2 regions of the Caulobacter sp. BE264 genome follow, and region 2 is predicted to be linked to the other one. Evidence: predicted binding sites of a transcription regulator. Region 2 holds the regulator's gene; the other holds the start of a gene.
The links. The regulator LexA, encoded in region 2, represses DNA repair genes until DNA is damaged. The targets are predictions, from matches to a motif close to ATGTTCNCNANNTGTTCT.
Positions count from the first base shown of each region.

Region 1: a site for LexA is predicted at 1,490-1,507, ahead of J2X45_RS13125 (DUF72 domain-containing protein). Genes of this name have one in related genera too.

Region 1 covers NZ_JAVDXI010000005.1:56,500-59,903, reverse strand. Annotated here, with positions in the region: gene J2X45_RS13130 (DUF1295 domain-containing protein) at 1-590, shown strand, start outside; gene J2X45_RS13125 (DUF72 domain-containing protein) at 737-1,483, opposite strand; gene J2X45_RS13120 (L-serine ammonia-lyase) at 1,682-3,070, opposite strand; gene J2X45_RS13115 (M28 family metallopeptidase) at 3,204-3,404, opposite strand, start outside.
Region 2 covers NZ_JAVDXI010000001.1:667,234-670,637, reverse strand. Annotated here, with positions in the region: gene J2X45_RS03290 (lysophospholipid acyltransferase family protein) at 1-529, shown strand, start outside; gene J2X45_RS03285 (class I SAM-dependent methyltransferase) at 580-1,416, shown strand; gene lexA (transcriptional repressor LexA) at 1,588-2,292, shown strand; gene J2X45_RS03275 (isocitrate lyase/phosphoenolpyruvate mutase family protein) at 2,360-3,127, opposite strand; partial or broken gene J2X45_RS03270 (ComEC/Rec2 family competence protein) at 3,167-3,404, opposite strand, start outside.

The DNA.
Region 1 (3,404 bases), on a different contig from region 2:
GCACCCTGTGGGCCGCGCGGCTTGGGATCTATCTGCTGTGGCGTTGGCGCAAGCATGGCGCCGACCGCCGCTATGTCGCGATCTTCGCCCACTATGAGAAGACCAAGCGCTGGAACTTCGCCACCACCTCGCTGATCATCGTGTTCGGCCTGCAGGCGGTGCTGAGCTACCTCGTCGCCCTGCCGGTGCAACTGGGGCAGGGGCCTGGCGTGCTCGGCGGACTGGCCTATGCTGGCGCGGCCCTGACGATCGTCGGCATCCTCTTCGAGACCATCGGCGACGCCCAGCTGACCGCCTTCAAGGCCAATCCGGACAACGCCGGCAAGGTCATGGACAAGGGCCTGTGGCGCTACACTCGCCACCCGAACTATTTCGGCGACGCCTGCGTCTGGTGGGGTCTCTATCTGATCGCCGCCGAGACGGGCATCGGCGCCTGGGCCTTGCCGGGGCCGCTGCTGATGACCTTCCTGCTCACCAAGTGGAGCGGCGTGCCGACCACCGAAGGCAAGATGCGCAAGAGCAAGCCGGGCTACGAGGAGTACGTCGCGCGCACCAGCGGCTTCGTGCCGTGGTTGCCGAAGAAGGGGTGAGGAAATCCCTCTCCTTTTGGGAGAGGGCGGGGCCCGACGCGAAGCGGTGGGAGGGTGAGGGGTTACAGCGGCAACCGGACAGCCGGCAACGCCCTCAGACCTCGTAACCCCTCACCCCAACCCTCTCCCAATGGGAGAGGGAGCTTTCAGCCCAGCTTCTCGATCAGCGCCATCGCCGCGGCCGGATTCCTCACCTTCGCCCCGGCGATGAAGTAGGCGAACAGGTCGCCGCGCTCGGCCCACTTGCGGGTCTGGGCGACCACGCCATCCAGCTCCTCGGAGGTCATGCCGGTGGGCTCGTCCGCGCGGCTGCACATCAGGCGGGCGTAGGTGAAGTCGGCGGTCGGCTGGTCGATGCACGGCCACTCGGGGGCCTCGTCGTCGACGGCGTAGACGATGGCCACGCCATACTGAGCGCAGAGGTCGTAGAACTGCTGGCAGGCGAAGGTCGGACTGCGCACCTCCATCGCGTGACGCAGGCGCACGCCCTTCTGCTCCTTTGGCAGTAACTTCAGAAAACCCTCGAAATCCGCCGGATCGAACTTCTTGGTGGCCATGAACTGCCAGTTGATGGGGCCAAGCTTCGAACCCAGCTCTTCCAGCCCCTGCGACAGGAATTTCTCGAGCGAGTCGTTGTTCTCCGACAGCACCCGGCGGTTGGTGCAGAAGCGGCTGGCCTTGACCGAGAACACGAAGTCATCGGGCGTCTCGTCGCGCCACTTCATCCAGCTGTTGGGCTTGAAGGTCGAGTAGTAGGTGCCGTTGATCTCGATGCTGGTCAGCTTGGAGGACGCGTATTTCAGTTCGTCCTTCTGCTTGAGATCATCGGGATAGAAGGTCCCGCGCCAGGGCTCGAACGTCCAGCCGCCGATGCCGGTTCGGATCTTGCCCATGTGCGAATGTTCCCTTGATGTTCTCGCGGAAGTTAGGCGAGGTTTGGCAGGGCGTCGAGAGGCAATAGCGCCCCCTCCGTCACGATGCTGACGCATCGTGACACCTCCCCCGCGATGCGGGGGAGGAGGCCACTCATCCTGCCCCGCGCAACGGGGGAGGGGGACCGCGAAGCGGTGGAGGGGGCGCTTACGCGCTCCTCAACACTCCACCCGGTTGACCGACAGGCCCACCGCTAGGCCGCCCATCGAGGTCTCCTTGTAAATCTCGTTCATGTCCTCGCCGGTGCGCTTCATCGTGGCGATGACCTTGTCGAGCGACACCGAGTGCTGGCCGTCGCCCAGCAGGGCCAGACGCGCGGCGTCGATGGCCTTGATGGCGCCCATGGCGTTGCGCTCGATGCAGGGGATCTGAACCAGACCCCCGATCGGGTCGCAGGTGAGGCCCAGGTTGTGCTCCATGCCGATCTCGGCGGCGTTCTCGATCTGGGCGTTGGTGCCGCCCAGCGCGGCGGCGAGACCCGCGGCCGCCATCGAGCAGGCGACGCCCACTTCGCCCTGGCACCCGACCTCGGCGCCGCTGATCGAGGCGTTCATCTTGTAGAGCGCGCCGATGGCGGCGGCGGTCAGCAGGAACGTCCGGACCTGTTCGGGCGTGCCCTTGTGAAAGCGGACGAAGAACCGCAGCACGGCCGGAACCAGGCCCGCCGCGCCGTTGGTCGGGGCGGTGACCACGCGGCCGCCGGCGGCGTTCTCTTCGTTGACCGCCATGGCCCACAGGTTGACGAAGTCCATCGCGGCCAGCGGGTCGCTCATCTGGCGCTCCATCCGGCCCTGGATGGTCTGGTGGATCTGGCGAGCCCGGCGCTTGACGGTGAGGCCGCCCGGCAGGACGCCCTCCTGGCGCATGCCGCGATCGATGCAGGCCTCCATGGCGCCGAAGATGCGGTCGAGACCGGCGTTCATCTCGCCCTCGCTCATCCGCGCGCGTTCGTTGGCGGCCATCACCTCGGCGATCGTCAGACCCGCCTGCTCTGCGCGGTCCAGCAGGTCGGCTGCGCTCTCGAACGGGAAGGGGATCGCGGGGCCTTCCTCGGGCGGGGCGTTGCGGCCCATCTCGCTCTCGTCGCGGACAAAGCCGCCGCCGATCGAGAAGTAGGTGCGCTCGGCAAGGAGGGCGCCGACCTTGTCGAAGGCGCTGAAGGTCAGACCGTTCGGGTGCTGCGGCAGGCGTTCATGGCCCAGCCAGACGATGTCACGCGCTTCATCAAAGGCGATATCGACCTCACCGCCCAGCTTCAGCGACTGGCTGGCCTGGCTTTCCAGCAGGGCGGCCTCGCCAGCGTCGGGATCAAGCTCCGCGGGCACCAAGCCCATCAGGCCCAGGATCACCGCGCGATCGGTGGCGTGGCCTTTTCCGGTGAGGGCCAGGGACGCGTAGAGCCGCGTCTCGACCCGCGCGACGGACGTCAGCTTCCCGGCGTCGCGCAGCCGACCGATGAACAGCACTGCAGCCGTCATCGGGCCCATGGTGTGGCTGCTCGACGGGCCGACGCCGAGTTTGAAGAGGTCGAAGACGGAGGCGGTCATGGGGGAGGTCGCAAACTCAAGGTGTCATCCCGGGCGGAGCGAAGCGCAGACCCGGGACCTCGGAAAGCGCAGAGCTTCCTGCGGTCCCGGCTCGGCGCGCTGCGCGCTTGGCCGGGATGACAGTTACCAACGCCTACTTCCGCTCAGCCTTGCTGGCGTCGCGGGCGGCCTTGAACTCGGAGTCCGCGCCCCAGTCGGGCCAGCGGGTCGAGCCGGCTAGGTCGCGGCCGACGCTGTAGACCAGCGCGATGTCGGCGCTCATGCCGTCCAGCCGCCAGCTGTCATTCCACTCGTCGGCGGGCTGGTGGTAGGCGTTGATGCGGTAGGCGTCCGA
Region 2 (3,404 bases):
GAAGATCGAGGGTGCACCGCCCGAAACGCGGAAGTTCGTCGTGATCGCCGCGCCCCACACCAGCAACTGGGACTTCGTCTATTTCGTCGGCGCCGCCGACGCCCTGAACCTTGATCTCAGCTTCATCGGCAAGGCCTCGCTGTTCAAGGCGCCGTTCGACCAGATGATGCGTGATCTGGGCGGTATCCCCTTGGACCGCGAACGCTCCAAGGACATGGTCAAGGCGATGGTCGAGGAATTCGGCCGCCGCGACACCTTCATGCTGACGATCGCCCCGGAAGGCACGCGCGGCAAGGCGCGCCAATGGAAGACGGGTTTCTACCACATCGCCACGGGGGCGAAGGTCCCGATGGTGCTGGGCATGATGGACTACAAGCGCAAAGTCGTGACGCTCGGTCCCGCGATCTATCCGACCGGCGACTACGCCGCCGACATGCGCCGGATCGCCAGCTTCTACCAGAGCTGCACGCCAAAATTCCCCGAGATGGCCACCCGGTTCGACGATCTCGACGCAGCGCCGCACGCGTGACGCACGGGGCTGGTCTATAAGGCATGCGCCGTTCCAACGGGGAGAATCGGATGCGCGCCTTGCTGACCGCCTTGAAGCGCCTCGCACAGCGTCCGATCAGGTCTGTCCGCGGTCGACTCAGCTCAACACCGCCCGCCACGGCCGTCACCGCGCCGGCCGAAGCGCTCCAGGCCCCCAAGGAACTCTGGCACCTGGTCGGGGCCGCCGACGCCGACTTCGTGCGGGTCGGGCAACAGTTCAAGGCGCTGTTCCTCGACGCCGGCCTGCAACCTCACCACGCCATCCTCGACGTCGGCTGCGGGATCGGACGCGCAGCCGCCCCCCTCGTTGACTATCTCGATGCGAGCGGCCGATACGCGGGCTTCGACGTCATGGCCGAGGCGATCGACTGGTGCCGCGCCAACATCGCGGTTGGTGACTCGAGGTTTGAGTTCCTCCACGCCGACATGCACAGCGACCGCTACAACCCGGGTGGAACCCAGCCGGCCAGCGCCTATGTCTTTCCCTACCCCGACGCCAGCTTCGACTATGTCTGGCTGGGTTCGGTGTTCACCCATCTGCTCGCGGCCGACCAGGCGCAGTTCGCGCGCGAGATCGGCCGGGTCCTGCGGCCCGGCGGCATCAGCATCGTCTCCTGGTATCTGATCGACGACGAGGCTCGGGCCAAGACCGGTTCTGGCCAGATCGCCTTCGACTTCACCCACCCGCTGGACGGCTGCTGGACCGCCACGCCTGATCTGCCTGAGGCCGTGATCGGCTACGACTTGGCGCAGGTTCAAGCGCAATACGACGAACTGGGGCTTGAGATCCTGAACCAGGCGCTGGGGGTCTGGCGGCGCGAACCCCTGCAAGACCAGGACATTATCGTGGCGCGCAAGCGCCCCTGAAAGATTTCATTAAGCTTCTGATTCTGCGGCGATTTTGGCCCATCGCAAACCTAACTCGCTGAAATCTCGAAGCTTTCCCCTGTTAACGAAGCTCGGCTTGACTTTGGCGCGGAACACCACGAGAACATTCGCAAGGTTTGCGGTTTGTTCCGCGCTCCAGCCGAGGCCGACATGCTCACGCGCAAGCAGCACGAACTGCTGATGTTCATCCATGAACGGATCAAGGAGACCGGAGTCTCGCCCTCGTTCGACGAGATGAAGGAAGCCCTCGACCTGGCCTCCAAGTCCGGGATCCATCGCTTGATCACGGCTCTCGAGGAGCGCGGCTTCATTCGTCGCCTAGCGCACCGAGCGCGCGCGCTGGAAGTGGTGAAACTGCCGCAGCAGGCCACGACCGCCGCGCCGCCCAAGGGGCGCGGCGCATTCCGCCCGCAGGTCTTTGAAGGCGGCGGGGCGCCGCCCCCGTCCAGCAGCACGGCCGTTCCGGCCAATGACAGCCGAGATCTGCCGATCCTAGGCAAGATCGCTGCGGGTACCCCGATCGACGCGATACAACACGAACGCGATCGTCTGCCGGTGCCGGAGGCGATGCTTGGCGGCGGCGAGCACTATGTTCTTGAGGTCCAGGGGGACTCGATGATCGAGGCCGGGATCCTCGATGGGGACTATGTGATCATCAAGAAGGGCGACACCGCCACCTCAGGCGAGATCGTCGTTGCTTTAGTGGGCGAGGAAGCCACACTGAAACGCTTGCGCAAGAAGGGCGGCTCGATCGCTCTGGAAGCGGCCAACCCCAAATACGAGACCCGCATCTTCGGTCCCGATCAGGTCGAGGTGCAGGGCAAGTTGGTGGGTCTGATACGGCGCTACCACTAGACTCAGACAAGCAGCGCGTCGGCGATGTCAGGCCCTGATCCAGCACGGATCAGGGCCTTTCTCGTACTCAGGACTGTGGCGTAAGACGCCCGGCTTCAGCCAGCCGCTTCGCGGCGGCGTCGAAGCCGGCCCAGGCCGCCGCCGCGAGCGCGCCGCCGGTGCTGACACGGCGCACGCCAAGCTCCGCAAGGCTCTCTACGGACATGTCGTCCCCCCAGAGCAGAATATTCACGGGTTTGGGCGCGACCGCCTCGACGATCGCCCGAATCTCCGCCGGATCCGCAACAGCGGGCGCGTAAAGGCAATCGGCGCCGGCCTCAGCATAGGCTTTCAGCCGCTCGAGCGTCGACCCAAGGTCGCGGCGGCCGCGCAGGTATCCTTCCGTGCGCCCGACAAGCATCACGTCGCGTCCGCTGGCGTCGATCGCTGCACGCGCCGCCTTGAGCCGCTCTACGGCGGCCGGAGGGTCATAGAGCGCCACTCCTGTCCAGTCCTCGATCGAGAGCCCCGCAACGCCGGCCTCGATCGCTAGACACACGCTCTCAGCGACCTCGGCGGGCGTATTGCCGAAGCCGTTCTCGAAGTCCGCATTAACCGGTAGATCAGTAGCGGCGCAGAGCATTTTCAGGTGGGCGATGACCTCATCGCGCGTCACCGCTCCATCGCTCTTCCCCAGCGCCCAAGCCATGCCTGCGCTCGTCGAGGCCAGAGCCTTGAAACCCGCCCGTTCCAGTCGCTTGGCGCCGCCGGCGTCCCATGGGTTAGGCAGCACAAAGCAACCTTCACCATGCAGCGCTCGAAACACGGCGCGGCGGTGGGCGTAAGGATCTGACATGGCTAGGCCTCTCCTGATGTGAACGCGACTCGTCGGTCGTTCTCTAGCCCTCTTCGCGTCACGGACTGTCAGTAGCCGCTCCAGGGCCGGACGCCGCGCAACGGCTGCGCCCAGACAATCCGCCAGCCGTCCGGCTGTCGATAGAGCTCGGCCGCGCCATAGCGTGCAAATTCATCGCCAGTCAGCAGCACCGTCTCGGCGCACAGCGGCGGGATGCGCGGCGGCGGCGGCCCGCGCACCACCACGACCTCGCTCAGAACGCAAAGACCGCTCAGGG